Regions from separate parts of the Solibacillus sp. FSL K6-1126 genome, predicted to be linked through region 1. Evidence: riboswitches for the same ligand, from Rfam matches in the RefSeq annotation. Region 1 holds a riboswitch; the other holds the start of a gene.
The links. A riboswitch is a leader RNA that binds a small molecule or an ion and turns the genes downstream of it on or off. The one in region 1 is predicted to bind thiamine pyrophosphate.
Positions count from the first base shown of each region.

Region 2: linked by a shared signal. The riboswitch ahead of thiT (energy-coupled thiamine transporter ThiT) and the one ahead of tenA (thiaminase II) in region 1 are both predicted to bind thiamine pyrophosphate.

Region 1 is NZ_JBBOPD010000001.1:2,880,942-2,897,590, forward strand. It holds gene MHH44_RS14310 (ribonuclease J) at 1-1,225, opposite strand, end outside; gene MHH44_RS14315 (TraR/DksA C4-type zinc finger protein) at 1,386-2,072, shown strand; gene MHH44_RS14320 (NAD(P)-dependent alcohol dehydrogenase) at 2,125-3,216, opposite strand; gene MHH44_RS14325 (globin-coupled sensor protein) at 3,380-4,687, opposite strand; gene MHH44_RS14330 (EAL domain-containing protein) at 4,885-5,877, shown strand; gene MHH44_RS14335 (glycine betaine ABC transporter substrate-binding protein) at 5,962-6,870, opposite strand; gene MHH44_RS14340 (glycine betaine ABC transporter substrate-binding protein) at 7,012-7,926, opposite strand; gene MHH44_RS14345 (bifunctional 2',3'-cyclic-nucleotide 2'-phosphodiesterase/3'-nucleotidase) at 8,124-10,487, opposite strand; gene thiE (thiamine phosphate synthase) at 10,613-11,230, opposite strand; gene thiD (bifunctional hydroxymethylpyrimidine kinase/phosphomethylpyrimidine kinase) at 11,214-12,026, opposite strand; gene thiM (hydroxyethylthiazole kinase) at 12,023-12,766, opposite strand; gene tenA (thiaminase II) at 12,744-13,436, opposite strand; TPP riboswitch at 13,514-13,612, opposite strand; TPP riboswitch at 13,679-13,777, opposite strand; gene MHH44_RS14370 (NAD(P)H-dependent flavin oxidoreductase) at 13,915-14,895, opposite strand; gene MHH44_RS14375 (glycoside hydrolase family 18 protein) at 15,017-16,273, opposite strand; gene MHH44_RS14380 (cell wall hydrolase) at 16,479-16,649, shown strand, end outside.
Region 2 is NZ_JBBOPD010000001.1:3,692,166-3,708,814, reverse strand. It holds gene MHH44_RS18545 (N-acetylglucosamine kinase) at 1-582, shown strand, start outside; gene murQ (N-acetylmuramic acid 6-phosphate etherase) at 579-1,484, shown strand; gene MHH44_RS18535 (acyl-CoA dehydrogenase family protein) at 1,645-2,787, shown strand; gene MHH44_RS18530 (acetyl-CoA C-acetyltransferase) at 2,810-3,991, shown strand; gene MHH44_RS18525 (DEAD/DEAH box helicase) at 4,517-5,749, shown strand; gene MHH44_RS18520 (aminopeptidase) at 5,753-6,982, shown strand; gene MHH44_RS18515 (SGNH/GDSL hydrolase family protein) at 7,004-7,870, shown strand; gene MHH44_RS18510 (exonuclease SbcCD subunit D) at 7,990-9,153, shown strand; gene MHH44_RS18505 (SMC family ATPase) at 9,156-12,209, shown strand; gene MHH44_RS18500 (hypothetical protein) at 12,266-12,394, opposite strand; gene MHH44_RS18495 (DUF4870 domain-containing protein) at 12,462-12,794, opposite strand; TPP riboswitch at 12,911-13,019, shown strand; gene thiT (energy-coupled thiamine transporter ThiT) at 13,150-13,716, shown strand; gene map (type I methionyl aminopeptidase) at 13,907-14,659, shown strand; gene MHH44_RS18480 (polyphosphate kinase 2 family protein) at 14,831-15,673, shown strand; gene MHH44_RS18475 (GNAT family N-acetyltransferase) at 15,746-16,306, shown strand; gene MHH44_RS18470 (beta-class carbonic anhydrase) at 16,359-16,649, opposite strand, start outside.

The sequences.
Region 1 (16,649 bases):
CAACCGCTTCTGCCAGTGACCGATGAATATGAAGCATGCGGTATTCTCCATGAATGGGAATAAAATATTTTGGCTTCATAAGTGTCAGCATCATTTTTAAATCTTCTTGATAGCCATGACCCGATACGTGCATACCGGTAATGCTCGAATTTCCGTATACTACTTTTGCGCCAAGCTGAAACAGATTATCAACAATTTTTGAAACATCTTTTTCATTTCCAGGTATTGGTGAAGCTGCGAAAATAACCGTATCGCCTTGCACAACTTTAACATCCCGATTACGACCAGTTGAGAGTCGGGAAAGCGCAGCTAATGGCTCCCCTTGGCTTCCTGTACATAATATTACTGCCCGTTCCGGCGGTAACTCTTTTAATTCTCTTGGCTCGATAAGCATCCAGCCTGGAATGTCCAAGTTGCCCAGTCGCATCGCAACAGACGTAACATTGACCATGCTGCGACCTAGAAGAACAATTTTCCGATTCGTCTTTTTTGCTGCTTCAACGATTTGCTGAATGCGATTTACATTGGATGCAAAAGTAGAAATGAAGATTTTTCCGGTCGCTTTTTGAAATTCCTCATCCAAATGACCTCCAATTACTTGCTCGGATGGTGTAAATCCGGGACGTTCGGCGTTTGTACTTTCGGATATGAGGGCGAGCACCCCTTCTGTACCGAGTGCTGCCATTTTATGAATATCTGATGGTTGATCATTAACGGGTGTGAAATCAAATTTAAAGTCACCTGTATGAATGACTTTCCCTTCAGGCGTATGAAAAACAATCCCTAAACAGTCAGGAATACTGTGACTTGTCTTAAAGAAAGTGAGCGATAGTTGGTCAAAATTAATTTTTGACTCTGCATTAATCTCAATTAATTCTGTATTACGGAGCAATTTGTGCTCCTTTAGTTTCAGCTCAATTAACCCAAGGGTAAATCTGGATGCATAAATTGGCATATTAATTTTTCTCAACAAATATGGGATTCCGCCAATATGATCTTCATGTCCATGCGTTACAACTAAAGCTTTGATTTTATGTTTATTTTCTTCCAAATAGCTTAAATCCGGGATTATCAAATCGACACCTAATAAACTCTGATCTGCAAATTTCCCGCCACAATCAACGATAACTAATTCTTGCCCATATTCAATGACATACATATTTTTTCCGATTTCATTAATGCCGCCTAGTGCGAAAATGGATAGTGTATTTTCAGTATTTAGCAACTTCGACTCCTCCTATAGAATGGATATTTTTATGTGTACATAAAATTTCGCCTTATATATTAGTATTTCTAATTTAAAAAGAAACTATACGAAAGCAGTTCACGATGTTTTGAAATAATTCATCGTATTTCGCCCATACTAAAATTGAAAGGAATTGATTATGATGCTTAGTGAAAAACAACTTACTAAATTAAAACGACTGCTCATCGAACAAAAAAGAGAACTAATTGGTGATGTCAACACTAATGAAAATGAACTTATTGCACGTGCCAGTTTAAGGGACTCTACAGATGAGCTCTCAACTATTGACAATCATCCCGCGGATTTAGCGACCGAATTATATGACCGTGAAAAAGATATGGCATTAAAAGTGCATAGTGATGACTTATTGAGCCAAATTGAAGCGGCATTTGATCGGATGAATAACGGTACATATGGAATTTGTGCAAAATGCCAAACAGAAATCCCATATGATCGACTGCAAGCAATTCCGTATACGGCTTTTTGTATTGAGCATAGTGATGCAAAAACTCCTGCGGCAGATCGTCCGGTTGAAGAACAATTGCTCCATCCGGCTGTTGACAACTCCTTTTCAAATCGGGAAAAGGATGATGAGCTTCAAGATAACGAAGATTCCTTCCAAATCGTCGCACAGTATGGAAATTCCGATACACCAGCAGATTTTGAAGGAGATTTCGATCACTACAACGATTTATACAAAGATAAAGATGATGAAGATATGTATTCTGCACTAGAAATATTGCATGTTTCCAAGGACGATTTTCTGCAGGGGCAAATTTCCAAAGAATATGCAGATGAAGCACGAAAACACGATTATTTGGATTGACTGCGATATAATCAAAAAGCCGAGAATGTCTATGTTCTCGGCTTTAGTCAATTTATTTCGCGATTTTTAAAATTGGCTTAATAGTAGTCCCATTTTTAGAGTCTTCAAAAGCTTCATTAATTTGTTCGAATTCATAAAATTTTACGAGTCGATCAAACGGGAATTTACCATCTTTATAATAGTTGACTAATTCCGGAATAAATACACGAGGTACCGAATCTCCTTCGATGACTCCCATCATTGTTTTTCCTTCCGCCATAATATCGTTATGGACATCGATTGTCATCTCAGGTGTCACCCCTACAATCGCACAAGTACCTAATGGACGTAATGCATTAAGGGATTGCTTCACAACTGGTGGCACACCTGTCGTTTCAACTGCATAGTTTGAACCGCCGTTTGTAATCTTTTTAACCTTGGCAACGACATCAACATTTCGGCCATTTAATACATGTGTCGCTCCTAGTTCCTTTGCAAACTTCAGTCGTGAGTCATGGACGTCAACGGCAATAATATGTTTACAGCCTACAATTTTTGCTGCCATCAACGCAGATAAACCAACAGCACCGCATCCGTATATGACAATTGTAGAACCAAATTGTGGTCGAAGTCGATTTAATACTGTCCCGGCACCTGTTTGAATACCACAGCCCAGAGGACCAAGCAACGCTAAATCAACATCCTTATCTACTTTTACAACATTTCGCTCATGCGCAATTGCATATGTTCCGAATGAAGACTGACCGAAAAATGTTGCTAACTCAGCACCATCTTTTGATAGACGTGTTGTATAATCATCCTGAACGCCGCCAAAGTTGAGTGGGTTAAACGTATCACATACTGTTGGATGACCTGTTAAACAGTTTGGACACGTCCCGCAATGTGCAAACGATATGACAACATGGTCACCCTTTTCTAAACTTGTCACACCTTCTCCCACTTCTTCTACAATTCCAGATCCTTCATGTCCAAGAACAGCTGGAAGCGGAGCAATTGCTAAATCACGTGCTACCGCGTCTGTATGACAAACACCTGTTGCTACAATTTTAATCAACACTTCATTTGCTTTTGGGGATGCTAGTTCTACTTCCTGCAAGACAAAATCTTTTCCTTGTGCTTCAGTTACAGCTGCAGTAATTTTCATTTCAATGTGGCTCCTTATTTGTTAATTTATTCTCACCTACCTTACTATTCCCAATCATTTTGTAATTACACTTATAAAAAAAGAGACTTATAAAACAAAAAACTGTGTAAAAGCGATGGCACTTTTACACAGCATTATTCATAACAAAACACTCTATAAAACTTTATAGGTGGGTAGTCATTTGGTAAAGCTCGTCTGCAGTAATTGCAACATCTCTCGTTTCTTGACCGATGTTGCCGATGACACTGCCCAAATTTGTTATATCCATTGCGACTTCCTTTATTTGCGCTTCATTTTGTTCGATTGCCTTCAAAATTTGCTGAAATATCGTTTGGGTATTGATCGATACATCCAAACCTGAATCCACCCTCAACTGAACCCTTTCAATCATTTGAACAGCAGTCGACGTTAGCAGCGTGGATGTCTGGATGAGATTTGTTATATTTTCTACAGAGCTTTTCGATTGTTCCGCCAGTTTCCGTACTTCCTGTGCGACAACAGCAAACCCCTTACCATGTTCCCCCGCTCTTGCTGCTTCAATCGAGGCATTTAATGCAAGTAAATTTGTTTGGTCTGCAATATTTTTAACAAGGGCCACAATATCGATAATCTGTTCGGAAGACGTTTTTAAATTCCCGATCAGTTGTCCCATTTCAACCGTACTATCCCTAATTTCAAGCATCTCCTGCTCCAGCCTTGTAACTTCGCTGTTCCCTGTCACTGCATCTGTATGTATATGCTGTACAATTTTAACATTAGATTCAATCGTACTACTTATCTGAAATGTATGGCTGTTTACTTGTTCAATCGATTGGTTCGTTTCTTCCGTTAAGTCTGCGAGATTTTGAATAATGGCGGATAATTTATCCTTCAGTTCAAACTTTACAACATTATATTGTTCTTTTCGAAGATTCAAATTTTCCTTTTCATACTCCTCTAAAACAATCTGCATCTCAAGGTTTATAAGTTTTGACACATTTAATTGAATAATTTCTCTTCCTGCAACATCCGCTATGTCTTTACTGATAAGCATAATCATTGTTTCCTGCAACTTTTGAAATGTGCCCATATACCATTTTGGATCCAACCCGATTTTGAAATGCATGCGGGCGAGTTTTCTTTTCGCTTCGATTGTTTCTTCATTAAAAACCCCGTCAAACATGGAAATAATGTAAGAACTCAATGTTTTCTTTAAGCGATCAATTTTTGTACGCTCTTCGATTATCTTTTTTAAAGATGGTACGGCTAATACATTTTCATAAAATACATCCGTAATCTCGGATACTCCCGCTGCAATTGCTGGTTGATATGACTTTATGCGCCGTAAATTTTCTTCCGCTATACCAATCAAGTTCATCTGCTGTGCTAATTCAGGCATGCTTGTCAATTCAATCACAGGATTAAAGTCATTCACTTTCTCCTCTTGATATGCCTTTTCGACCAATGTTTTCTGCTTCCACCACATTACCATTATCCTCACCCCAACACTTTGTATAATTATTGTATAACATTGTTTACTATTTATTGTCAACTTTATGCGAAATAATTAAAATTAATATACAAACGTTGTACAATGTATAATTTTAATAGTAAAATAAGCAATATTACATAGTATTTTTGAGCTCTATACTATACAGTTAAATAAAGCTTAAAAGGGGGGAACTTTACATGTCTTGCAGAAATTGTGTCGTTTCAGAATTACAGTTTGAGATTTTATTAAAAGGCGAAAACAATATCGCTATGTTGGATATGATTGTCGAACACTTTAACCGCCGGAATTTAACAATTACTAAAAAGGAACAAATTGTAATGATACAAGAATCCGGCGTGAAAGAGTTTCTTGACTTTAGTAGAGACTATATGGAGCCAGAACTGATTTATTTTAGATTGGACGAAATGCCTTGGGAGCACCTTGCTGAAATTGAAACTGTTCTTGAAATGCAATGGATTGATGATGTCATACATAGAAATGCAGTAGTCAGCTACTCTCAGCCTATTGTAAATAGCAGAAATGAAATCTACGCTTATGAGGTGCTGTCACGCTTTACCCGAGAAGATGGCTCACTCATTTTTCCAAATGAAATTTTTGCCGCAGCTAAAACCCGAGGGCGCCTGTATGCGTTGGACCGTTTATGTCGCATGGCTGCCGTAAAGTATGCTGCTGTATTAAAGAAAAAAACATTTATCAATTTCATTCCTACGTCGATTTATTCTCCTGAATATTGCCTGCAGTCAACGGTAAAGCTCGCTAACCTTCTGGAAATTGACCCGAATCAATTTGTATTTGAAGTCGTGGAATCGGAGCAAGTTGATGATATTGATCATTTAAAATCGATTTTGAATTACTATAACAATAAAGGCTTTCAATATGCATTGGACGATGTAGGAGAAGGTTATAATACTCTGGAAATGCTGGGCGACATAAAGCCGCATTATATGAAGCTTGATATGAAATATGTACAAGGCGTAAATAAGGATTTTGAAAAACAAAATACCGCCAAACAGTTTTTGAAAAAAGCGCTTGAAATTGGCGCAACACCGCTTGCGGAAGGAATAGAAACTCAGGAAGACTTTGAGTGGCTAAAACAAATCGGCTATAAGTTATTCCAAGGTTATTTATTTGGTAAACCAAGCATCGAACCACAGCGAACGATTGCATAAAAAAGCTATGTGTAGAATGGTTACCCACTACTGCACATAGCTTTTTTATTAAAATAAATTTGCCGATAAAGAGGTTTTCACTCATTATTCTTTCGGTTCTAAATCTTCAATTGAATCAATGTCCATATAAGCTGGTACGACGAAGCCATTTTGCGTACCTTCCAAGTTTTCGCCTAAGTCCACAATATCGTCTTTGTGTTTTTCATAGAATGCCTGATGAGTTGTCGGCAACCATGGAGCCACAGTAGCATCCCCTTCACCAGTTGCAATTGCCTGGAACATGATCGCAGGGTCTACAGGTATTACTTCTACTTGATAACCTAAATTGTCCAACACTATTTTAACAACGCTGCTTGATGCAATTTCTGAATCCCATGGGACTGAAACAAGTTTCACTTTTTCTCCGTTACCTTGTTCAATACCCTTCGTCCACTCACTTACTTTGTCATCGTTATTTTCAATCCAGGCTGCAGCAGCTGTTTCGAAATCTCCATTTTGTGCATCATACATAACTTGTTCCATATCTTCCGGTTCCCAATGGAATCGGTCAAGCACTGTGAAGACGTCCGGTAAATCCTTTTCAAGATCTTTTCTTACGACAGTATTTATATTTTCTGCTCCTCCTAAAACTCCTTTAGGATCTTCAAGGAATTTTAAGTCATAGGCAGAGAACATCCAATGGGGTGTCCAGCCAGTTACAATCACCGGTTCTTCATTGCGAATCGCCTGTTCCAACGTCCCGATCATGCCTGCAGTTGAACTTTCCTGTAATGTCCAGCCTTCCAGATTTTCATATTGTTCCAATGTATCATGTGACAAACCTGTTATCCCCGCGCCAGGTTCTATCCCAATGATTTTATAATCTACTTGTTCACCTATACTTGCAGATTCATTGTTTGAATTATCACTGCTGCCTGTATCATCCCCGCATGCTGCTAATAACAATGCTGCAGACATCCCTATAGTTAAACCTAAAGTTTTAAATCGTTTCAAATGTTTCATCCCCTATAATCTGAATTTATCTACTCCTAAAAAATCGACAACCCCATTTTAACTACAAGTTGTTACTTTTGTCAAACTAGAAGTACAAATAAATAAAGCCCCGTATAGGCTATTTACGGAGCATATTTCTATTTATTCTTTCGGTTTTAAATCTTCAATCGAATCAATTTCTACATATGCCGGAACAACAAAACCATTTTGCGTTCCTTCTAGATTTTCACCTAAATCAACAATATCGTCTTTATGCTTATCATAAAATGCTTTGTGAGTTGTTGGTAACCATGGTGCTACCGTTACATCCCCTTCACCAGTTGCGATTGACTGGAACATAATGGCCGGATCGACTGGTGTTACTTCAGGTTCATACCCTAATTGTTCCAGCACCAATTTTATTACGCTACTTGAAGCAAATTCCGAATCCCAAGGTGTTGAAATGATTTTTACCTTTTCGCCATTTCCTTGTGCTATATCTTTTGTCCATTCACTAACTTTATCTTGATTATTTTCAACCCAATCGGCTGCTGCTACATCAAAGTCACCATTTTCTTGTGCATCATACATGACTTTTTCCATATCTTCCGGCTCCCAATAAAAGCGGTCAAGTACTGTATATACATCAGGCAAGTCTTGTTCTAAACCTTTTCTGGCAAGTGTTTGAATGTTTTCAGCACCGCCTAAAATACCTTTAGGATCTTCAAGTATTTTTAAATCATAAGCCGAGAATTTCCAGTGTGGTGTCCAGCCTGTCACAATAACCGGTTCTTCATTTCGTATTGCCTTATCCAACGTACTCAGCATTCCAGCAGTTGAACTTTCCTGTAATGTCCAGCCCTCCAGATTCTCATATTGCTCCATTACTTCATGGGAAAGGCCAGTTAAACCTGCCCCGGGTTCAGTAGCAACTACTGTATAATCGACTTGTTCGCCAATACTAGAAGACGACGCTCCGGCCGAACTTTCTTTATTCTCCGTATCATCTCCGCAAGCAGCAAGTAGCAGTGCGGAAGACATTCCTAAAGTAATACCCATTGTTTTGATTTTGCTCATCTTCTCATCCTCTTTTAAATTTTTTATCTAAAAAGTAACAACTCAATATTAACAACAGGTTGTTACTATGTCAAAAGGTTTTCTAAAAAAATTAGTTACTTACCGGTATTAATTCTTACTCGTGACAGTCATTTAAAACAAACAAAAAAACCTGCAGACAGAAGAAAAGAATTCTTCGCCTACAGGCATTTTTAAAATTACTTTGTTTTTAAACCATACTTGCCAAAGCCGTCTGTACCGTCTCCAATATACTTAATAGCGCTGTTTTCATCCAATACATCCACTGCTTTTTTAGAAGATTCAAATACAACGTTTACGCTATCCGGAATCGGAGCGAACTTCCAGTTGCCATCTGCTGTCGGATCAATTGTTTTTTCGGCTAAAATATAGTCGATAATTGCCTGACGGTTTTCATCCGGATAAATTTCAACCGCTGTCGCATTACGAACACCTGGGAATGTACCATTCGCACGATAGTTATTTGTCGCTACGATAAATTCCTGTGCTGCATCAATTGGCTTCCCGTTATATTGCAGATTGACAATACGTGATGCTTGTTCGTTTACAACTTTTCCACTTGCATCATATTTTGCCGGTTTTGTTACATCAATTTCATACGTCACACCGTCAATAACATCATAATTGTATGAACGGTATTCGGCGTTGATTAATTGCTGTTCTTCTGATTTTGTTGCATCTATTTGATTGAATTGTCCTGCAGACATTTCAAGCCATTCTTTCACATCTGCACCTGTTACCTTCAGCATCGCAAGTGTATTATCATATAAATATAAATCTGCTACATTTTTAATTGCAAGCTCACCTTTTGGTACAAATGTATAGTATTCCGGATCACTTCTTGTTCCGGCTTTGAATGGTGCACCAGCTGACAGGACAGGAAGGTTTTCATACGCTGTATCTTTCAACTTTTCTTTCACATAGATTGACTGGGCATTCGTTACAATTTGAATAGAAGGATCATCCTGAACTTGCGAGAAGTAACTGTGAATGTTCGCTGTCGTTGTCCCTACTGCCTGACGCACATATTTAATTGTTCCTTCATGTGCTTCTTTTACACTTTCTACAACCGTAGCGCTGACAGCATCATTATCTTTTGCGATTTCACGCACCGCGCCCGTTCCTGTTGTAACATCCCATGCATCGTCTTTTTTCTCAAGCTCTAGATCAATGACCCCTAAATGGCTACCAAATTTACCGGCCATAACAATCGGCTTGCCGTTCATTGTTCCTTTTTCAATATCCACATTTGTTATAGAGCTATCCACTTTACCAGGGAATACGCCATGGGCATGCCCTGTAATGATTGCATCCACATCTTCAATTGTAGATAGTAAATACGATACATCCTCTTCCCCTTTTTCATGTGTAGCATCTCCCATACCAGAGTGTGAAAGTACTACGACAACATCTGCTCCTGCTTCTTTCATTTGCGGAACGACTGTTTTAACAGCCTCTACGGAATCATCGACTGTTACTTTTCCTTCTAAATTTGCTTTATCCCATTTTAAAATTTGAGGTGGCACAATACCTGTTACCCCAATATTAATCAACGTTTTTTCACCGTTTGAATCGACTACTTCTTTTTCAATCATGACATATGGTTTATACATTAATTCCTTTGTCGTTGCATTACGCACATTGGCATTTACATACGGGAATGGGGCATCATCCGTTACTTCATCGATAAATTCCAAACCGTAGTTAAACTCGTGGTTACCATATGTCGCTACATCATAATCAAGTGCAATCATCGCAGCAATCGATGGATGAACTTCCCCGTCTTTTAATTTCGTTACTGATTGAATATACGAGCCAAGTGGCGTTCCTTGTATTGCATCTCCATTGTCAAACAGCACTGTATTTGGATTTTCCTCACGCGCCTTTTCGATTAGTAGCGCAGTTTTTGCCAAACCTAAACTGTTCGTTGGCGTATCTTTATAATAATCATAGTTTACAATATTTGTGTGAATATCCGTCGTTCCTAAAATACGTAAAGAAACCGTCGTATTTGCCTTTACCGGACTGTATTCTTCCAAAAAGCGCTGAAGAATTTTTTGCATTTGAGCTTTTGTTACAAAATCATTCGGGCGAATCGTTCCGTCATCAAAGCCTGTCAGTAATCCTGTTGCTACCGCTTTCGCCATTTCCTGGCGATTGCCTTGTCCAATTTTGTTTGCGTCTTTAAACTGATCCAATACCTTTTCAGAATATGTTTCCTTATCCTGCAATCCTCTTGCCGCAATAAGGAATGCATGTGTGCGTGTCAGTTTTTCGTCTGGTGCAAATTTAGTTGGAGTTTTTCCTTTAATTAACTTTAATTCCACCGCTTTTTCAATATAAGGCTTAAGTGAATCAGGTACATCCTGAAATTTTACAGACTGACCAGTACCGACCTCTACCCCCAATGCATCGATTACGGCCTTCACAAACTCCCCACGTGTCATATCTTCATTTGTAGAGACTGGTGCCGCTGAAACTGCTGACATGCCACTTGCTAAAAGTGTTAGCGTTAAGGCTGAAGCAGATAGTTTTTTCAACATTTCTTTCACTCCCATATTCTGTAGTGTATAACAGAACTATCATACTAAATTGCCAGAATAGTAGAAAAGAGTAATTTGGTACAGGTTATTCCAATCAAAATAGTACTTATATGACAGAATTTAACTTATAGTGAATTTACAGCCTCTTTTATATTATCGCTATGACTGATTGCCGAAATAACGGCGACTCCATTTACTCCTGTTTGTCTTACAATGAAACTATTTTCAACAGAGATTCCGCCAATTGCTACAATAGGAAATTGAGTGTACTGAGATTTCGCTTCTTCCAGTAACGTCAGCCCTACTGGTGCTCTCGCATCATCTTTTGTGGAAGTTTCATAAATTGGACCAATTCCCGCATAATCCGCCCCATTTGCAATGGCCATTTCGAGTTGCTCCATCGTATGAATCGATACACCGATGATTTTATTTTTTGCAAGGAATCTAAATTGTTCAATACCGGTGTCTTCCTGCCCTACATGAATACCATCTGCATTTAATGTTAGTGCAAGCTCGACATCATCATTAATAATAAACGGCACTTTATATGTTTGGCATAGCTTTTGGCATTGACGGGCAAACTCTGCATACGCATGGCCTTTTAATGCATTTTTTCCTTTTTCTCGCAGTTGGAACATCGTAATACCTGCCTGTAAAGCTTCTTCCAAAACAAGCAATGGTTCGCGTTTACAATTGGCCGTTCCCATCACAAAATATTTATTCAAATCAAAGGACATGGACATCGCACATCCCCCGCTGTTCATGATAGGCGAAATGATTTGTCGGACCAAACCCATGACCAATATTAAGCGGATGACGGATTGCAAGCTGCACATATTTTTTTGCTTCTATTATGGCTGCCTCTATCGATCTGCCTTTTGCCATTTCCGCGGTAATCGCTGCAGAAAATGTACATCCTGTACCGTGAGTATGTTTCGTATCCACCCGCTCGGTTTTCATTTTAAATGGTTGCACCCCGCGAATGAAAACCGTATCTGTCGCATGCTTACTGTTTAAGTGACCACCCTTAATGACAACACATTTCAGCCCCAGACTTAATAAATCATGCGCCGCTGATGCGATATCCTTTTCCGTTTGTATTTTATAGCCTGTCAGGATTTCCGCTTCCGGTATATTCGGGGTACAAACGGTTGCGAGCGGCAATAACTTTTCTTTAAGAGCTGTTGTTGCCTGCTGCTCTAGCAAACTGGCACCGCCTTTTGCAATCATGACCGGATCAACGATAAGCGGAATATCCGTATTTTTTAGTAAAGTCACAATGGCTTCGATAATTTCAGCACTAAACAGCATCCCTGTCTTAATTGCTTTTACGTCGAAATCTTGAAGTACTGCCTTTAGCTGAGCTTGAACGAAATCAGCCGTTGTCGGAAAAATTCCATGCACTCCTTCAGTATTTTGTGCGGTTAATGCGGTGATTACTGATGTACCAAATACACGGAGTTCCTGAAACGTTTTTAAATCGGCTTGAATCCCGGCACCGCCACCGCTATCCGATCCTGCTATCGTACATGTAATCATTTTCGTCCCTCCGCTAAATTTTCTAGTTCATTCAAGAAATTTGTGTGGAAATTTCCTATAGTTGCAACAGAATTGGCACTTGCCTGTTTATATTCATTTAGTAGCGTCAGTAAGTCATCAAACGGTTCTTTACTGTTTGCAAGCGCCGCTGCACAAAAGGCACTAAGCAAGCAGCCACTCCCCGTCATTTTTGTCACCTTTTCATGACCACCCTCTACAAATTCCACTCTTATCCCATCAGTAATAACATCTTGTTCTCCTGTTACGATCACAATACATTGATAGTTATTAGCCAACTTTTTGGCAGTCACTGCAACATCGATATCTCCTTTGCCACTATCCACACCTTTAGACGCCCAATTCACTCCCGCCAGAGCCGCCATTTCTCCAATATTGCAACGGATTACATTAATCTTTAAAAGGTCGAGCAATTGTTGTGCTGTCTCCGCTCGAAACTTCGTTGCCCCTACACCTACTGGATCAAGGACAACCGGAGTATTATGCATGTTTGCGCTAAGTCCTGCTTTCTTCATCGACTCTATTGTCCGTTCATTCAAAGTGCCCATATTTAAAAGCAAAGCATTGGCCTGGGCAGCCATTTCACCCACTTCTTCTATTGCATCCGCCATTACTGGTGAAGCTCCTACCGCCAGCAAGCCATTCGCTGTAAAATTTGCGACAACATAGTTGGTAATACAATGAACTAATGGTTGTTTATTATAAATTGCTTGCAGACTCATTTACATACACTCCTTGTTCCCAGCTTTGCTTCGTCCAAGGCATTTCCCAAAACATCCATTCGTAATAACAGCTTTTCTTAAAATGCTCCTGTAGTACTTTAAGCTTTGCAGGTTGTTCTTTCGCATATCGATCTAGCATCGATTTTTGTACTTCAATATTTTGAAGCATCTCCTCGGAAGCATATAATGCAATCCACTGTTCATAAAGAGGTATATTGGGGCATGCATCTTTTAATCTTTGCCCAATTTCCTGATACAGCCATGGGCATGGCAGGATTGCCGCAAATGCTTCTGCTACATCTCCGTTATGCACTGCATTGTACATATGGCTCACATAGTTATAGGCTGCTGGTGCTGGTTCGAATTGTTCCAAATCATCCGCTGTCACACCTAATTCTTTAAACGTTGTACGGTGCAACTCAAGCTCGGCATCATGGATAAACTTTGCTGTTTGTAGAAAATATTGAACATCATCATCCGTTGTCGCTTTTGCAGCTGCAAGAGCTAATACTTTCGTATAATGTTTTAAATAATACGCATCCTGCAACATATAAAACTTAAACTTCTCCAGCGGTAGACTCCCATCTGCAATCCCTTGTACAAAAGGATGATAAAAGCTAGCCTCCCAATAAAAATCCGTTTCTTTTCTTACCTTTTCACAAAACCCCATTGTTACTCCTCCTTTTTGTTGGCGGAAGCACAAAAAGGACGTCTCAACATATAGAGAGACGTCCCCAAAAAGTGTACGTACCACTTTTCATTGCTCCCTACGTCCGTATTAACGGCCAGGTTCCAAGGGTCAGGTTTTAACCTTCTCAACACTGCTGTGTCCCCCCGCAAATCAAATGCTTGTGTATTTGCAAAAGAAAGACTCCACGTAAAATATACGCGGAGCCAAAGTAAGTACATATGTATAGCTTGTACTTTGCTCCCTACGTCCGTATTAACGGTCAGGTTCTAAGGGTCAGGTTTTAACCTTCTCAACACTGCTGTGTCCCCCCGCAAATGCATTTAATTACCCAGAGTGTAACAAATTAATTCGAACCGGGCAAGTGAATTCACAAAATTACGAAATTAATAGTTCAATAACAAATTCACAAAATAGCGCATCGTTAGTAAAAGTTTTGTTACTAATGATGCGCTGACATCTATTGTAGATGGGTTACTGCAGATCTTTTACCAGTCAGTTCATGAAAAGCCTGAGCATATTCCTCGGCCAGTTTATCGACATATTGTTTTGTGGAAGTAATCTCTTTAATCGCGCCAATTCCTTGCCCGCTGCCCCAAATATCTTTCCAGGCTTTTGCGGTATTATCGTTAAAGTTCATTGCTGAAGGATCACTTTCTTTTAAATTACTCGGGTCCATCCCCGCGTTCATGATAGAACCTTTCAAATAATTCCCGTGGATTCCTGTAAATAAATTGCTGTATACAATATCTTCTGCAGTACTATCAACAATCATCTGTTTATATTCTTGACGAGCAAACGCTTCTTCGGTCGCGATGAATGGTGAACCGATATAGCCAAAATCAGCCCCCATCGCCTGTGCAGCCAATACCGAATGTCCTCGCGCGATTGATCCTGATAAAGCTAATGGACCGTCAAACCATTCACGGATTTCCTGTACGAGCGCAAATGGGCTTTGCTGACCTGCATGGCCACCTGCACCTGTTGCTACAGCAATGATGCCGTCTGCACCTTTTTGAATCGCTTTTTTTGCAAAATGATTGTTAATGACATCATGGAAAACGATGCCACCATAACTATGTGCTGCCTCAAATACTTCTTCACGTGCCCCAAGTGAAGTAATAATAATCGGAACTTTATATTTCACACAGAGCTCCATATCCTGTTCCAGACGTTCATTTGTTTTATGAACAATCTGATTAATGGCAAATGGCGCTGCCGGCTGATCCGGATTTTTGGCATTATAGCTGGCCAACTCCTCTGTAATTTCAGCTAACCATTCATCCAACTGGCTTGCCGGTCTTGCATTTAACGCAGGCATTGACCCGACTATTCCTGCCTTACATTGTTCAATGACCAATTTCGGATTGCTAATAATAAACAATGGTGCCCCGATTACTGGGATACGTAAGTTTTGTAAAATTTCCGGAATATTCCCCATCTATAATCCCCCTTTTATTCAGCTACTACTAATACTTCATCAGCTTCAATAAAATCTCCTTCTTAATTTAGATGACAATCAAAAAGTCAGATGTTTTTTCATCTGACTTTCTTTCCTTTTGCTATTTCTTCACTACATTAAAATTAGCCCCGATGAGCTGCCAATTTTGCGGGAATGGCAGACCGAGCTTCCAATAGCCGACTCCGCGCAAATTTAATCGCTTTACTAAATCGAACTTCGCCTGAATCGAACGTGCATCTTCAAACCAGACAATATGTGAACGCCCTTGCTCATCATAGTAGTTAAAGTAGGGTGCCTGTGCTGTATAGTCAAATTGGATTGCTGCGTTGTAGCGTTTGGCCACTTCAATTGCACGTTGCGGGCTTATCGCTTCTGCGTAATCTCCTCCTTGTACAAAAGGTAATGTCCAATCGTAACCATACAAATTTTGCCCAAGTAAAATTTTATTTGCAGGAATTTCTGTTAATGCATATTGTACTACTTGTTCGACTTGCGGCAGCGGAGAAACGGCCATTGGAGGTCCCGCAGAATAGCCCCACTCATATGTCATCAACATAACAAAATCCACTATTTCGCCATGCGCCTTATAGTCATGGCCCATAAACCATTCTCCCGGCTGATCGGCTCTCGTTTTTGGAGCCAATGCGGTAGAAACGGTATATCCTTCCGCATGCATACGTTCTACAGCTCTTCGGAGGAAATTATTATAAGCTTCCCGCTGATCGCGTGCAATCCGTTCAAAATCAAAATGGATATCTGAAATATTTCCGATACGCTTTGCTTCAGCTATGATATTGTCCAGCAGTAAATTTTGAACTGCAACACTTTGGAAAATATCACGTGCTAGCTCAGCACTAAACTGATAATCCTCGAGATTAGTGATTGCCATTGCTATTCCTGTATTATTTTGTTCAGCAATTTCCGGTAATGGGTTAATTGTAGGCGCTTTTAATGAACCATCCCGTCTTGCTTCAAAACTGAAAATAGCTAAATACGTTAAATAAGGACTTGCCTCCCGAACTTGGTCGAGCAGCGCATCACTTATTTCATCGCCTCTTGGTTCTACATATGCCAAAATTTCTGCGGACCTTTTAGTTGGTTCCGGTATATACAATGAGGTGCCAATCATCAGCAACGCATCTGGATTCAAGCCATTTGCTTGTGCGAGCGTTAAATAATTCACCTGAAAACGTTGACCAATTGACCATAAACTATCCCCTGGCTGTACAATATAATACTGCCCTTTCAATGGAACGACCAATGCTTGCCCGACCACTAACCGGGCCGGCTCCGGAATTTGGTTGGCTTCCACTAAACTCTGCACTGTTGTTCCATAAGCCTGTGCGATTGCCCACAATGATTCTCCCGGTTGTACTACATGAATTTGAATTGTCCGTCCTCCTTTTCCTATGTACTAATTTATGAACTATATACCGTATTAATGCGGAAAGATAGGTTAGAAATATATAAGTAACCATGACAAAAAACAATATTCTACATTTTCATTCATTCATATGCGCAACCAGGTTGACTGTTTCATACTATAGTAGTGAGGTGAAAAAATGCCAAGAGTAAAATACCGGGATTCCGATGTGGATTTGATGGCACGAATGATGCGGGCTGAGGCTGAAGGTGAAGGAAAACAAGGGATGCTGTATGTCGGAAATGTAATTGTGAACCGAGCTGTTGCTTCATGCCTGGATTTTAATGATGTGAGAACAATCGAGCAGGTT
Region 2 (16,649 bases), 810 kb from region 1:
TATGAGCAGCAAAAAACATTTCGTGTCGGAGGCTGGGGTTATTTATTAGGTGACGAAGGAAGCGGCTATCACTTAGGTAAGCTGGCCATTCGTTCTGTATTAAAGGCGCATGACGACAAAATGCCTTTGAAGCTATTTCAGGAAAAGATATTGTCCCATTTTAATGTACAGTCACCTGATCAGCTCATTACAAAAGTTTACGGCAGTACGAACTCCGTGGCCACTATTTCTTCTGTGGGCAGGATTGTGCTAGACGCTTTTGAGGAAGATCTATCAGCAAAATCCATCGTTAGCACAGTTCAAGAAGCATTATTACAACTTATTGAAAGTGCCTATTCACGAATTGATCGGACAAAGCCGGTAGTTTTACATGGCGGATTATTTTCGAATAAGCCATTCTATGAACGGTTTACCGTACGTTTTTCATCGCGATTTCCTGATTTGATTGCTTTGAAGCCACCAATTTCGGGGACAGTTGGAGCTTACTTATTAGCATTACATGAAAGTGAAATCGAAGTAAGCGATCCAGTTAAACAAACGATTCAACAAACATGGCGTCTATTGGAAGGTGAGATAACATGAATTACGATCAATTAACGACTGAAAAGCGGAATGACGAAACATTGAAGTTGGATGTAATGCCTATCACGGACATACTGCAAATAATGAATAAAGAAGATATGCATGTTGTGAAAAGTGTCGAACAAGTTTTGCCTATTATTGAGAAAGTAATTAAAAGAGTGGTTGAAAATATAAGTAACGGTGGACGCCTTTTTTATATCGGAGCGGGGACTAGTGGTCGTTTAGGTATGCTTGATGCATCAGAATGTCCCCCTACTTTTATGACCGATCCGGAACTTGTGCAAACGGTCATGGCAGGCGGAAAGGAAGCCTTTTTCCAGGCAGTGGAAAATGCTGAAGACCGTTTGGAAGACGGAATAAACAAATTAAAGGAAAAAAACTTAACGAAATTCGATTCTGTTATCGGTATTACGGCAAGCGGTACAACGCCATTTGTAATTGGTGCTTTACAATATGCGCAATCTGTCGAGGCTTTTACGGTAAGTTTGACGAGCAATATTAACTCCGAAGTAAGTCGCTATGCGGAAGAAGCGATTGAAGTCGTCGTAGGTCCCGAAATATTAACAGGTTCAACAAGATTAAAAGCGGCTACATCACATAAAATGATTTTAAATATGATCAGTACGGCTTCGATGGTGCAGCTAGGCAAAGTGTATGAAAACTTAATGGTCGATGTACATGCCAGCAATAAAAAATTAATAGAGCGGGCTAAAAGAATTGTCATCGCTGCGACGGATTGTGAATATGTGGAAGCAGAACAAATGCTTGAAAAAACAAAATTTGCTGTTAAGCCTGCAATTGTCATGCTAAAAACAAATCAAAATTATGATCGGGTAATCCATGCGTTAGAACAAGTAGATGGTCATACGAGAAAAGCTATTTTACTGTTAAACAATAGTTAATAACGAGAGTTGTCATGAATATTTCTGGCAACTCTTTTTTTGTTTTTTTACTTGAATTTCTGTATAGTGCAATAATATTTCTTATAAAACCATTGTTTCCATTTTTTGTGCCTGTTAATATTGAAGTGTACTAATATTCAGAAAAAAAGGGGGCGGAGAAATGGGCATTTATACAGAAGAGCATGAGATGTTTAGAAAAGCTTTACGAAAAATGCTGGATAAAGAGGCGTATCCTTATTTCGAGCAATGGGAAAAAGAACGCGATATTCCACGGGATTTTTGGCTGAAGCTCGGGGAGAATGGCTTTTTATGTCCAATGGTCAGTGAAGAATATGGGGGGCTTGCGCTCGATTTTGGCTATTCTGCTATATTAACGGAGGAACTAGAGCGTGTTGGTGCAGGGTTAGCAAGTGGGATATCGCTTCATTCCGATATTGTGACACCTTATGTTGAAGCATATGGGACTGCTGCACAAAAGGAAAAATGGCTTCCTAAAAGCGTTACAGGCGAATATATTTCGGCTATTGCTATGACGGAACCCGGTGCAGGATCTGACCTCGCAGGCATTCAAACGATAGCGAAAAAAGATGGGGATTTTTATATTTTAAACGGAGAAAAAACCTTTATTACGAATGGCATTCATGCAGATTATGTAGTTGTCGTTTGTAAAACAGATCCGCAGGCAATTCCGGCATATAAAGGAGTTAGTCTGTTAATTGTGGAAAGCGGTACACCTGGTTTTAAGCGCGGAAAAAAACTAGATAAGATTGGCATGCATAGCGCAGATACCGGGGAGCTGATTTTTGAGGATGTTCGTGTACCAGCTGAAAACCTTTTAGGGGAAGAAAACCGTGGCTTCTATTATTTAATGGAAAAACTGCAGCAGGAACGACTGATTGTCGCACTGGAAACACAAATCGAGGCAGAATGCTGTTTAAAACTGACGGTTGACTATGTAAAAGAACGTAAAGCATTCGGCAGCCGCATTGCCGATTTCCAAAATACTCAATTCAAGTTAGCTGAAATGGCAACTGAAATTGACCTTGGCCGTACATATGTCGATAGTTTGATTGCCAAACATATTACAGGACAGGATATCGTAAAGGAAGTGTCGATGGCCAAATGGTGGATTAGTGAAATGGCAAAGCGTGTCGTAGCAGATTGTCTACAGCTGCATGGTGGCTACGGTTATATGGAGGAATACGAAATCGCAAGACGATATCGTGATATTCCGGTAGCTGCGATTTATGCGGGTACTACCGAAATCATGAAGGGGATTATCGCAAAGCAAATTATTAAATAGTACTGACAAAGGGGATAGAATAATGAAAAACGTATATATCGTAGACGGGGCACGTACAGCATTTACAGCTTTTGGAGGTTCTTTAGCAACAACAGATGCAGTACAGCTTGGCACAAAAACAGCAGTGGAAGCGTTAAAGCGTGCAAACGTACAGCCTGAGCAAGTCGACCATGTCATTTACGGGGGTGTAATTACAACTGGTGCAAACTCAGCATATTTAGCCCGTCATATCGGACTTTATGCTGGCGTGCCAAAGGAAGTGCCGGCATTAACATTAAATCGTCTATGCGGATCCGGTATGCAATCGGTCGTATCGGCGGCACAGATGATTCAGCTAGGTGAAGGGGAAGTCGTACTAGCTGGGGGAGCAGAAAATATGTCACAGTCGCCATACTCAAATTTCGAACAACGCTTCAGCGGTTCCAAACTTGGCAACCTGCAGTTTACAGATATGCTTCAAGCGACATTAACTGACCAGTATACTGGCTCAGGAATGGGCTTGACGGCAGAGAAACTTGCTGAACAATATACGATTTCCCGCGAGGAGCAAGATGCATTTGCACTTCTATCAAACGAACGTGCGGCAAAAGCACGCGAGAACGGTACGTTTGCAAAAGAGATCGTGCCTGTTGCAGTAGCTACAAGAAAAGGCGAGATTTTAATAGATCAGGATGAACATATTAAAGAAGGTGGCACAATGGAAAGCTTGGCAAAATTACGCCCGGCATTTAAAAAGGACGGATCCGTTACTGCTGCGAATGCTTCTGGAATCAACGACGGGGCAGCTTCTGTCGTTGTTGCAAGTGAAAATTTTGTAAATGAACAAGGGTTAAAGCCGTTAGCCCGCATTGTATCATGGGGAATAGCAGGCGTTGATCCGACGATTATGGGAATCGGCCCGGCTCCGGCAATTCGTCAAGCATTGGAGCGTGCAAATTTAACAATTGAAGATATGGATTTAGTTGAAATAAATGAAGCTTTTGCAGCTCAATATATTGCAGTGGAAAAGGAACTTGGTCTGGACCGTGAGAAAACGAATGTAAACGGTGGTGCAATCGCACTTGGTCATCCGGTTGGTGCAAGTGGAACAAGAATCATCTTATCCGCTGCATACGAACTGCAACGACGCAGCGGAAAGTATGCGGTTGCAAGTCTATGTATCGGTGGCGGCCAAGGAATTGCTTTAATTATTGAGAGAGTGTAGATGCTAGAAGCTAGGCGTGCTGGAAGGTAGTTTCCGGCATGCTTTTTTTGTTGTAGGCGTTTTTATTAGAACAATGGAGAGAGTTATTAGAAGAAATGTAGATGTTATTAGAAGAAATGGTGAGGTTATTAGAACTTCGGTTGATGCCTGAAGTTCGTGGACGATTTTTTAGTCTAGATCATGTGGAAAAGCACTCGGTTTAAATTTTATTAGAACAATGATACGGGATATTAGAAAATGTACGAGCTTTATTAGAAAAAGGCAAGATGATATTAGAACAAAGCGAACCGATATTAGCACAACGGAAGGATATATTAGAAGATCGCCATTTTATTAGAACAAATTTAAATATATTAGATGATTTCCGAATTTATTAGAAAATCCCCCAGCTTCCACGCGCCATTTTTCAATTGACACATAACCTCCCTTTTTCTCTGAAAACAGTAACTGACAACCCGCCAAATTTCCGCATTAATAACGGAATATGGTACACTAAAGCCAACGAATAAAAGGTGGTAAAACAATATGTCAGCAATTAGCTTATTAAACGAAACACTTCAAAATAAATGGTCGTTTGAAACAACAATGAAAATACAAGAGGAAATGATTCCTGCGATGGTTGAAGGAAAAGATATCGTAGCGGAATCACCGACAGGTTCAGGGAAAACACTAGCCTACACATTACCGATTTTAAATAAAGTAGACGGTAACAAGAAACAAACTCAGGCATTAATCGTTGCACCTTCACAAGAGCTTGCGATGCAGATTGTTGAAGTAATCCGTGACTGGACAGCAGGGACAGACATCACTGTTCAGCAACTAATTGGCGGAGCGAATTCGGCACGCCAAATCGAAAAATTAAAGAAAAAGCCAACGATTGTAGTCGGGACACCAGGACGTCTAAATGAATTGGCACGCCAAGGTAAATTAAAACTTAAAGAAATCGAGACGATTGTTTTGGATGAATGCGATCAGCTGCTTAGCCGCGAGTACCGTGTTGTCGTAAAATCATTTATCGAAAATGCTGCATTCGGCCGTCAAGTCGTTGTTGTATCGGCTACGATTACAGAAGAGATCAAGCTTGTAGCGGAACGATTAATGTTTGAACCGATCAGCATCGAGATCAAACCGGAAGATATGGTGAAGTTCGGTAAAGTTGTGCACTCTTTTGTAAAAGTAGAAGAGCGGGACAAAACAGATATGCTTCGTCGTTTAGCTAATATTGAAGGATTGCGCGGATTGGCATTTGTTAATAACATCGACCAAGTACTAATGAAACAGAACAAGCTGGAATACCGTGATGCACCGATTGTAGCACTTCACTCGGACATGAAAAAAGATGAGCGTAAAAAAGCGTTGGACGCGTTCCGAAAAGGGGAAGCGCGCATTTTAATTGCGACAGATATTGCAGCACGAGGTTTAGATATTTCAGGTTTAACACATGTTATTCATGTTGATGTACCACGTACAATCGAGCAGTATACACACCGTTCAGGACGTACTGGACGTGCCGGTGCAGACGGAGAAGTATTGACATTACTATCTTACAAGGACGAAAAGACATTCAAAAAATGGTTGCGTGATCTTTCCTTAAAAGGTGTTCAAAAAGTTTGGACACAAGGACAACTTGTCGAGGGAAATGCTAAGACAGTAACTTCAAAAGCGGCACCCGCAACAAACAAAACATCAGAGAAAAAGCCGTATCAACCAAAGTCCAATAAAAAAGGCATGACTTTCAGTAAGAAAAAGGAGAAATAATTCATGACATTCCAAGAGAAGTTAGAGCAATTTGCAGATTTAGCCGTTCGAATCGGAGTAAATATTCAAAAAGGACAATATTTATTAATTAACACATCTACGGATACGCTGGACTTTACACGTATTGTCGTTAAAAAAGCATATGAAGCAGGCGCAAGCCGTGTTCATGTTAACTTAACTGATGCCAGCTTTGAACGTGCTTATTTTGAAAATGTTACGGTGGAAGAAACAGCTAATTTCCCGAAATGGGTTGTCGCACAACGTGAAGAATTAATTGAACGTAAAGGTGCACTTCTTTGGATCGATGCGGAAAATCCTGATTTACTGGCAGGTATTGATTCTGAAAAGATCGGAGCACAGCAAAAAGCAGCAGGTACGGCATTAGTTAATTACCGTAAAGCTGTTATGAATGATGATATCGCTTGGTCAATTATTGCTGTTCCTTCGCCGAAATGGGCGGCAAAAGTATTCCCTGATTTACCGGAAAAGGAGCAGGTTCCTGCACTATGGGATGCTATTTTCAAAACAGTACGTATTGGTGAAGGGGATGCAGTAGGAAACTGGCAAACTCATATTGAAAACTTACATGCACGTGCAGATCAGCTGAACAAGAAAAAGTATGCGAAGCTTCACTACACGGCTCCTGGTACAGACTTGACGATTGAACTACCGGAAAAACATTTGTGGAAAAGCGGAAGCAGCGAAGCACCTGATGGCACGACATTCATCGCGAATATGCCGACAGAAGAAGTCTTTACGCTGCCTGCAAAATATGGTGTAAACGGCTATGTATCCAATACGAAACCGCTCGTTTATAAAGGGAATATTATTGATGATTTTAAGCTGACATTTGAAAAGGGTAAAATCGTTAATGTTGAGGCAAAAGTAGGTCAGGACTTATTAAAGCAGCTAGTTGCTTCCGATGAAGGTTCTTCATATTTGGGAGAAGTTGCATTAGTACCGCATGAGTCACCTATTTCTTCATCTAATATTTTATATTACAACACATTATTCGATGAAAATGCCTCTAACCATTTAGCAATCGGAGAAGCATATCCGACGTGCTATGAAGGTGGCAAGGAACTTGAAAAGGGCCAACTGGAAGCACTGGGCATTAATACGTCGATTACACATGAGGATTTCATGATCGGCAGTGCGGAAATGGATATTGACGGGATTCTGGCAGATGGCACAACAGAACCGATTTTCAGAAAAGGTAATTGGGCATTCTAACAAAAGAAGTGGGGTGAATAAATGCGAAAAATAATAGGGATTCTTATTTTTTGTATTGTCCTGTTTCCAACGGGAGCATTAGCCAATGAACGAGAAGTTTATATTGCACTTGGCGACTCTTTGGCAGCAGGGCAAACACCTTACAGTCAAATTGATGCAGGATATACGGATTACATTGCTTTGCAGCTAGAGCGACATGGTAAGCTCGCACATTTTTCAAAAGAGCTTACTTTCCCCGGATACCGTGTTGGAAATGTAATGGAAACAGTTCAGTCCGAAAAGGCAGCACCATTACTAAGTGAAGCAACATTGATCACACTGTCAGCCGGAGCGAATAATTTACTGCCGCTCATTACACATAACCCTCAACAGGGAACACTCGCTTTTAGTCAGCTTAACGCCAATTTCGCTTTAAATGAAGTAAGGAATCAGATGAGAGAGCTGCTTTCAATAATTAACGAAAAGGCCCCGAAAGCGACAGTATATGTACTTGGCTATTATTTCCCTTATGTAAGTGTTCATAAAGAACAGGTAGACGGAGCAGTAGAAGCGGTGCAGCTTTTAAATGCGATATTAAAGCAGGAAACAGAAGCGGCAGGCCATATATTTGTAGATGTTTATGAAACATTTGACCAGCAGCGTTCAACATATTTGCCGAACGTGGCGGATGTGCATCCAAACCAGCTTGGGTACCGTATTATGGCTAATGAAATGCTGAAAAGCTATAGTGGTAATGAGGCACTTATATTGCCAATCGATGCAATGCCAGCACCAAATCCGAAAACATTTGAAGAAATGCTGAGGATCCAACAAAATAAGTTAGCAGTAGAAGACGTACCATTTATAGCAATGCATAATCTTGATCGACCAATCCCGATCTTAGTATAAAAAGCATTCCGACAATATTTATTGGAGGAGACCACATCGTACGAACGAATATTCGTACGATGTGGTTTTTTTATTTTTCCTCATGTACACTTATAGTTAGAAGATAGGAGGCGGTATTCATGAAAATTTTTCATACAGCAGATTGGCATTTAGGAAAAATAGTACAAGGTGTATCGATGACAAGAGACCAGCAATTTGTGCTTGAACAGTTTATCGAAGAAATCAGAAGAGAAAAGCCGGATGTCATCATTATTGCCGGGGATTTGTACGATCGATCTGTCCCACCGACAGATGCAATCCAACTATTAAATAAAACGTTGAAAGAAATATTAGTCGATGAGAAAACACCGATTTTAGCAATTGCTGGAAATCATGATAGCGCTACACGTTTAAATTTTGGCAGTGAATTTATGAAGGCGAGCGGGTTACATATCGTTGGTCATTTAGAACAGAATATCGATCCGGTCATAATGCACGATGAATACGGAGAAGTTCATTTTTATTTAGTTCCATTTGCAGAGCCTTCAATTGTACGGGCAGTATTTGACGATCAATCCGTTACAACTCATGAAGCGGCGATGGCGAAAATCATTGAACAGATTAAACAGACGATGGACTGTACGAAACGTAATATCATTATCGGCCACGCTTTTATTACAAAAGACGGGATGGCGGAACCGAATACGAGTGACTCTGAACGCAAGTTGACGATTGGCGGGACGGAGTGTATCAGTTCAGCGTTGTTTGAACCATTCTGTTATACAGCGTTAGGCCATTTACACCAGGCCCACTTTGTCGCAAACGAGAAAATCCAATATGCAGGATCACCACTTAAGTATTCAGAATCTGAAGTGACACATAAAAAGGGATTTTTGATTGTTGATTTAAATGAAGATGGGTCAGTGACGATTGAAAAAAGAATGCTTACCCCAGTACGGGATATGCGTATCGTGACGGGAATGCTTGAGGATATATTGCAGCATAAAGTAAACGACGATTATGTATTTGTAAAATTACAGGATGAACATTATGTAAAAGGTGCTGCCGAACTTGTCCGCACTGTTTATCCAAATGCTTTGCATATTGAAAGAACGGTTGTGTATGAACAGCTTGAACAGCATGCGACAACAATGAACCGTGTTCAGATGAATGATTCGGAACTGTTTGAGCTATTTTATACGGAAATGACAGGCAAGCCTTTAAGTGATGAAATAAAAGAGATTTATACAGATGTTTTAGAGCAGCTAATCGAAAATGAACGTGAAAAACAGGAGGTGCTGTAACGATGAAGCCAATAAAATTATCGATGACAGCATTTGGACCATATCATCAAAAAGAAGTCATTGATTTTACAAAACTCCATGAACATGGAATTTTTGTCGTTTCCGGGGCAACGGGCGCGGGAAAAACGACTATTTTTGATGCGATTACGTTTGCGCTTTATGATTCTGGAAGTGGTGAGGATCGGGAAAAGTCGCTGTTTTTGCGCAGTGATTTTGCGGATGAAACAGTTGATACGGAAGTCGAACTGGAATTTGAAGTACGCGGTCGCCTTTACCGTATTTGGCGGAAATTTGGTCATGACGGGGCAAGTGCAAAGCGCGAGTTTTTTGAAATTACGGATGGGGTCATTGTGCCCGCTGTAGAGAAGTTTCAAGTGAAGCTCATTCAGTCGAAAATTGAAGAACTGATCGGCTTAACACAGTCCCAGTTCAATCAAATCGTCATGCTGCCACAAGGAGAATTTCAAAAGCTCCTCACTTCGGAATCAAAGCATAAAGAAGAGATTTTCCGAAAAATTTTTAAAACGGAACGCTTTACGAAAATGGTGGAACTGCTGAAAGAGAAAAAGAATATTGCTGAAAAGCATTATGAACAAGCAAGGATGCAGCAGGATAATACGATTCATGATATTCGGTCCCGCCTCCCGCACAGAGAATCGGAACTGTTTACAGCTCTGAACAATGATGTCATTAATCTGTATCAAGTAAAAACGGCATTGGAAACAGAACAGCAATTTTATGAAGAGCAATGTGCTGCATTAAAAGGACAATATGCAGCCTCAAAAACGCATTTACAAACGTTAGTTAAATCATTAAATGAGCAAAGGCTGTTAAATGAGCGAATTGAAAAGTTTTTAATCAGGAAAGCCCGGCTCGATGAATTGCTGCAGCAAAAGGATAAAATACAAGCAGAACAACAGAAACTTGTACTTGCAAAAAAGGCTAATCAAATAGAACCTTTAGAACGTGAATATGAGAAGGTAAAACGGCAGCTTGAACAAGCGGAAGTTTCCTTACAGAAAGCAAAGGCTGACTATGAACGTGCACAGGTACAACTTCTGCAGGCGACAAATCACTATCAGGAGCAAAAGCAGCATGAGCCACTGTTGGATGAATTTACGAAATCAATTTCACAGCTTGAACAGCTTGTCCCGATTTATCAATCGATTAATACGCAGCGGGAAAAGGTGGCAAAGCTTTCAGAAAACCAGAAAAACGCAAAGCAATTATTTGATAAGCTCCAAAAGGAAGCAGCTTCTTTAAAAGAAAAACACCAACAGCAGCAGGCTATTATAAATGAGCTGGAAGATGCGACAGTGACGTACCATGAAACGTATGAAGCACAGGCTGTATTAACACGAAAAATTGAAATGGCAAAAGAAGTGGCTGCAATACAAATGAATATAGAAACTTTAGTGAAACAGCTTGCTGATAAGAAACAAATTGCCGATGGAGCGCAACAGAAGCTGCAAAATATGGAGCAGCAAATACGCAGCAATCAGGCAGCGTTTCTAGCGGCTTCATTACATCATGGGGAAGCATGTCCTGTATGTGGGAGCACGGAGCATCCAGCCATTCATAATAGCGAAGCGTTTACCATTGATGAAAATGCACTGGAACATCTTCGTCAAGAAGGCGACCGTGCTATGCAAAGCTTTTACCAGGTCAACTCGAAATTGGATGTAGAAAAGGCAGCATTGGAACAGAAAAGAAGTGCTCTAGAGTTACTGAACGTTGAGCTTTCACAACTACATTATTATGAACAGCAATTGGCCGAACTGACTGAGCAATTGACAAAGCAAAAGCAGCAGCAGGCACAGCTCATCACTGAAAAGAAAACGATGGCACAGCTTATTGAAAGTAAAGAAGTGCTGCAAGGCCGTATTGAAAAAGGGCAGCAATATGTAGTCGATATCGATAAACAATATGCACAAGAAAAAGGGAAGCTTGAGCAAAGTGAGCAGTCATTATTGCCTCAGTTTTCTACATTGGATGAAGTAACACAAGAATTGGCCAGCCAGCAGCAAAAACACCGCCATTTAAAAAGTGCAATTCAAAGTGCACTGGAGGCAATGCAAAAAATCCAATTAGATGAAAAATCTTGTGAAGTGAACCATCTACATGCACAAAACCTTGTAACAGAAAAACAGCAGGAGACTCTTTCAGCGCAAAAAGCGTTTGATACAGCATTGCAGCAAGAAAGTTTTGACTTGGAAACATATAAGAATGCGTTACTGCCATTAAATGTTCAGCAGCAAATTCAGGATGAAGTTGAAGCTTACAAGCAAAATGTTCATACATTATCTGTTCAAATTGCCGAGGAAGAACCTTTGCTCGAAGGAAAAGAACGGGCTGATTTAACGGCAAGTGAGCAACAGATTCATGAGCTGAATGAGCAAATCGAGGCACAGTATTCTAAAATTACATTAACCCAGTCCTATGTGGAGCAATGTGAGGAAACCCTCGAAAAACTTGACCAATCTGCACAGCAGATCGAAAGCTATAAAGCGAAACTGATGCAGGTGGAGCATGTTTATAATTTAATCCGCGGACAAAACGATTCGAAAATTTCATTTGAGCGGTTTGTGCAAATTGGTTATTTGGAAAAAGTAACCCATGCGGCAAATGAACGTTTACGTGTCCTATCAAATGGTCAATACTTCCTAAAATCGACAGGTCGTAAAGAAGGAAATGCACAGAGCGGGCTCAGTATCGATGTATATGACAGCCATACAGGACAAACGCGGGATGTAAAAACATTGTCCGGCGGTGAAAAATTCAATGCCTCACTTTCATTAGCATTAGGAATGGCCGATGTTATTCAAAGTGTTCAAGGAAGTGTGCATATCGATACGATGTTTATCGATGAAGGCTTCGGTACATTGGATGAGGAGGCGTTAAGACGGGCAATCGATATTTTGATCGATCTTCAGCAAACAGGCCGCTTAATCGGCGTCATCTCCCATGTGGCCGAATTAAAAGCAGCAATGCCTGCCATTTTACAAGTCCAAAAGCTTAAAGAAGGCTACAGTAAAACCGAAATTATTATTAAATAAAAGACAACAAAAAACACATTTCACACGAGTTTTAGTGCGAAATGTGTTTTTCTGCGTTAACGTTTTGGCGTTCGTCGTGTAGTTGCTGGTTGGGGTGCAGATTTTTTATCCATCATTTTTTTAATGATCGGGTACACGATCGGTCCATATTTAATTGCGGTTTTAATGAGTTTATTTAATTTCATGATATACACTCCTTAACGAATACATTTCGTATAAAAAATATACCCAAAGAAGGAGCTATCATAAACATTAACGTAAAACTTTAATCGCTTGGACTAGATTCCAAATCGCCAGAATAAACGTAATAAGGACTAAAAGAATAAATCCGATAAAATGTGAACTAATAAAGAAATCCTGCACGCTCACTGTCAAAGTGTTATTCCAGGAAAGAACGGAAGTGAAAAAGTAAATCATGTACAAAATCCCTAACAGTATTGGAATAAGTTGAGAAATAAAAGCTTTTTTAGAATGGCCTTTAACGGCTTCATCTTTCGTAACGATAAATATAATTACCGGTAAAATAAACGGTGCAAAATAAAAGCTCAAATAGCTTAGTGCACTTAAACCTTTCGATTGATCCATCATTTATCACTCCTTCGTATCTATTATATGTAATTCTAGTACGTTTCAAAATAATAGCTGTTGAAAGTTGTAGAAATATTCGTTACAATGAGCATGTTCAAACAATAAAAATTTAGATGTACCACAAGGGGTGCCGAGAAAGTCGGCTGAGATTGTGCACGGGATTGCACTGACTCTTTGAACCTGTAAGTTAGCACTTGCGTAGGGATGTGGATAGAATCCGACTGTTCAAACGATAGTCAGGCTTTTGTCCTGATTATCGTTTTTTGCTTTTTCTAAATATCTAGAAGAAGTAAAAGTTCCATTCTATCCCTCTTCACTTTTGTTACATCGGAGAAAAGAAAGGGGAATTGTTATGGACAGAAAAAAATTATTGATGATGGTGGAGATAGCGATATTTGCTGCCATCGGACTTGTATTGGACCAAGTATCTTTTAAAATGTGGGCACAGGGCGGGTCAATCAGCTTTGTTATGGTACCGATTATGTTAATGGCCATTCGTTGGGGACTAACAGCAGGACTTGCAACTGGCTTGCTGATCGGCGTTATGCAAATGATGTTCGGCGCTTACATAGTACACTGGCTTCAGGCGATTTTAGATTACGGTCTTGCATTTACAGTAGTAGGGTTAGCGGCAATTGTAAGAAAGCCATTATTACAGGCAACACAATCACTCAATAAACTAAAAATGGCAATTTATATCGTAATAGGAGCTCTAATAGGCGGAGCTTTAAGATTTGTTTCGCACTTGCTCGCAGGTGTCGTGTTCTTTAAAGAGTACGCAGGCGATGATAATGTGTGGATCTACTCAATAATTTATAACAGTACTTATATGGTACCTGCAACAATAATTACAGCGGTTATTGCAGTTATATTATTCACATCTGCACCCCGTTTACTCCAAAAAGCACAAACACCATAATGAATTGAAAACTCAAAGCTTGCAGTAAGGGATTATTTTCCCGTTGCAAGCTTTTTCTAATTTCTATTGTACAATGTCGTATTAATTTGATCATAAATCCAAATAATTTTAAAATCCTTGAACAATTACAACCGATATTAAGTATGCTATAGTTAAGGGTAGACATTGTTTAAGAGGAAGGAAGTTACACATGATTGTTACTACACAAGAAGAAATAGAAGCGTTTAAAAAAATTGGACGCATTTGTGCTGAAATTCGCGAGGCAATGAAAGCTGCGACAGTACCTGGCGTGACAACGAAAGAATTAGATGAAATTGCAGGCCGTATGTTTGCGGAAGCAGGCGCGGTTTCTGGTCCTAAAGGCGAATACGATTTTCCGGGATATACATGCATTTCAGTAAATCACGAAGTTGCACATGGCATTCCAGGGAACAAGGTTATTCAGGACGGCGATATCGTAAACATTGATGTTTCGGGCTCTTTAAACGGATACTTTGCAGATACAGGTATTTCTTTTGTTGTTGGTGAAGGTTATGAAGATAAAGAAAAACTTTGCTCTGTAGCAAAATCAGCATTTGACCGTGCGATGACAAAGGTTAAAGCAGGTTCGAAATTAAATCAGATCGGTAAAGCAGTAGAGCGTGAAGCACGTGATCACGGGTTGACGGTAATTATGAACTTAACAGGACACGGCTTAGGTAAATCATTACACGAAGAACCAAACCATGTATTGAACTATTACGATGCTTGGGATACGACAATCATGAAAGAAGGCATGGTGTTGGCGGTAGAGCCGTTCATTTCGGCGAAGGCTGAGCATATCGTAGAATCAGGTGACGGCTGGACATTTATTACACCGGATAAATCATTAGTTGCCCAGATCGAACACTCGATTATTGTAACAAAAGATAAACCAATTATTTTAACAACATTGGAAGACTAAATTATAACCGTGGGTGCATATATAAGTGCGCCCGCGTTTTTTTGTTCTATTAAAACAGGATGCCAACATAAAATAATCAAATGATTCAAATAAATAACCGCAACAATTACCAATTCCATACACTTTCGAGTAAAATATACATAATAAATGGAATAGGGGAGGCAGCACTATTTGAAAAAGCTACAAGATGTGGATTTATCGCAAAAACTGGAGAAGGAAATCTATAAGAAGCAATTGAAAGCTTTGCAATATGAAATGCTAAATGCCCAGCAATTTTTATTTAATAATAAAATTGGCCTTATTATTGCATTTGAAGGAATGGATGCAGCAGGAAAAGGGGGAGCGATTAAGCGTTTAACAGAGCGTATCGATCCGCGTGGGTTAATGGTATGGCCAATTTCTGCCCCACAGCCCCATGAGATGCGCTATCATTATATGCAACGCTTTTGGAGAAAGTTGCCGCAGCATGGCCAGATTGCGATTTTTGATCGCTCTTGGTATGGTCGGGTGCTGGTGGAGCGTATAGAGGGTTTTGCTGAAGAAGCAGAATGGAAGCGTGCTTATGAAGAAATAAATAGTTTTGAGAAGCAATTGACAGATGAAGATTATATAATGATAAAGTTTTGGATTCATATCGATTCGGATGAACAGCTTAAACGTTTTAATGAAAGAGCAGCTGATCCATATAAATCATGGAAATTGACGGCTGAAGATTGGCGGAACCGTGATAAATTTAATTTATATTGTGAGGCAGCCGATGAAATGTTTGAAAAAACTGATTCGGAAAACGCTCCTTGGCACTTAATTCCGGGGAACGACAAAAACTATGCACGTGTTCAAGTACTTAAAGAAGTAGTTACCCATATAGAAAAAGAAGTTACAAAGCGCGGATTAAAGCTCACGAACATTTTCGAAAGCGGTAATAAAACAACTGCACATAAAGAAAAATCGGAATTTATAGATATAATACCAAAGCCTGTAAAATCAAAAAAGAAAAAGTTGAAAAAACGGTAGCAAGCTTTGAAATGAAATGTAGGTGGTTCAATGAAAAGCTTATTCAAGCTATTTCACAAGAAGGAGGGTCCAATGGTTCAACTTATTGGGCAACAATGTTCGCTTCGTACGTTTACCCCGTCGGATGCGAAAGGATTGGCAAAATTATTAAATGACAATAAAATGTATTGGTCCGAATTTGAGCCATTACATCACGATGAATTTTATACAGAACAAGTACAGTACAATAAAATTTTAGAAAGCATACATTTGCTGCAGTCGAACAGGGAGTTTTCATTCGGCATTTTTTATAATGCAACAGGTCAGTTAATCGGGCATATTTCTCTCTATTCAATTAAACGTTTACCTTATTCAAGCGGTTTTATCGGCTATTCGATGGATGAGAAGTTTACAGGTAGAGGAATTGTCACTGAAGCAGTACGTCTAATAATGGAATTCGCTTTTATTACTTTAAATATTCACCGGATTGAGGCATATGTCGCCCCGCAAAATTCTGCTTCTATTCGTGTATTGGAAAAGTCGGGCTTTACAAGAGAAGGATTATTACGAGAGCTATTGTATATAAACGGAAAATGGGTGGATCATTATATGTACGCCATTTTACAGCGGGAATATAAAGGGGCCACATTATAAAAAATAGCGGCAGTGCTCATTATATTGAGTGCTGTCGCTAATTACTTATTATCTATTTTTGTTCAACTGTGCCGTCTGTTACTAAATCAAGTTTTCCTGTTGCAGGATCGATGATAAGACCATGTACTGGAACGCCTTTTGGCATTAATGGATGTGTTCTGACTAAGTCCACACTTTTTAATACACTTGTTTTAACATCCCCAAAACCGCGTAACCATTCTTTTAAATCAAAACGGGCATAATTGATGACATCAATCGTTTCCTGTTTAACCCCGCGTTCAAGCATATGGCCGATCATTACGTTCGGATCAACTGCACTCATTCCACAGTCATAGTGGCCGAT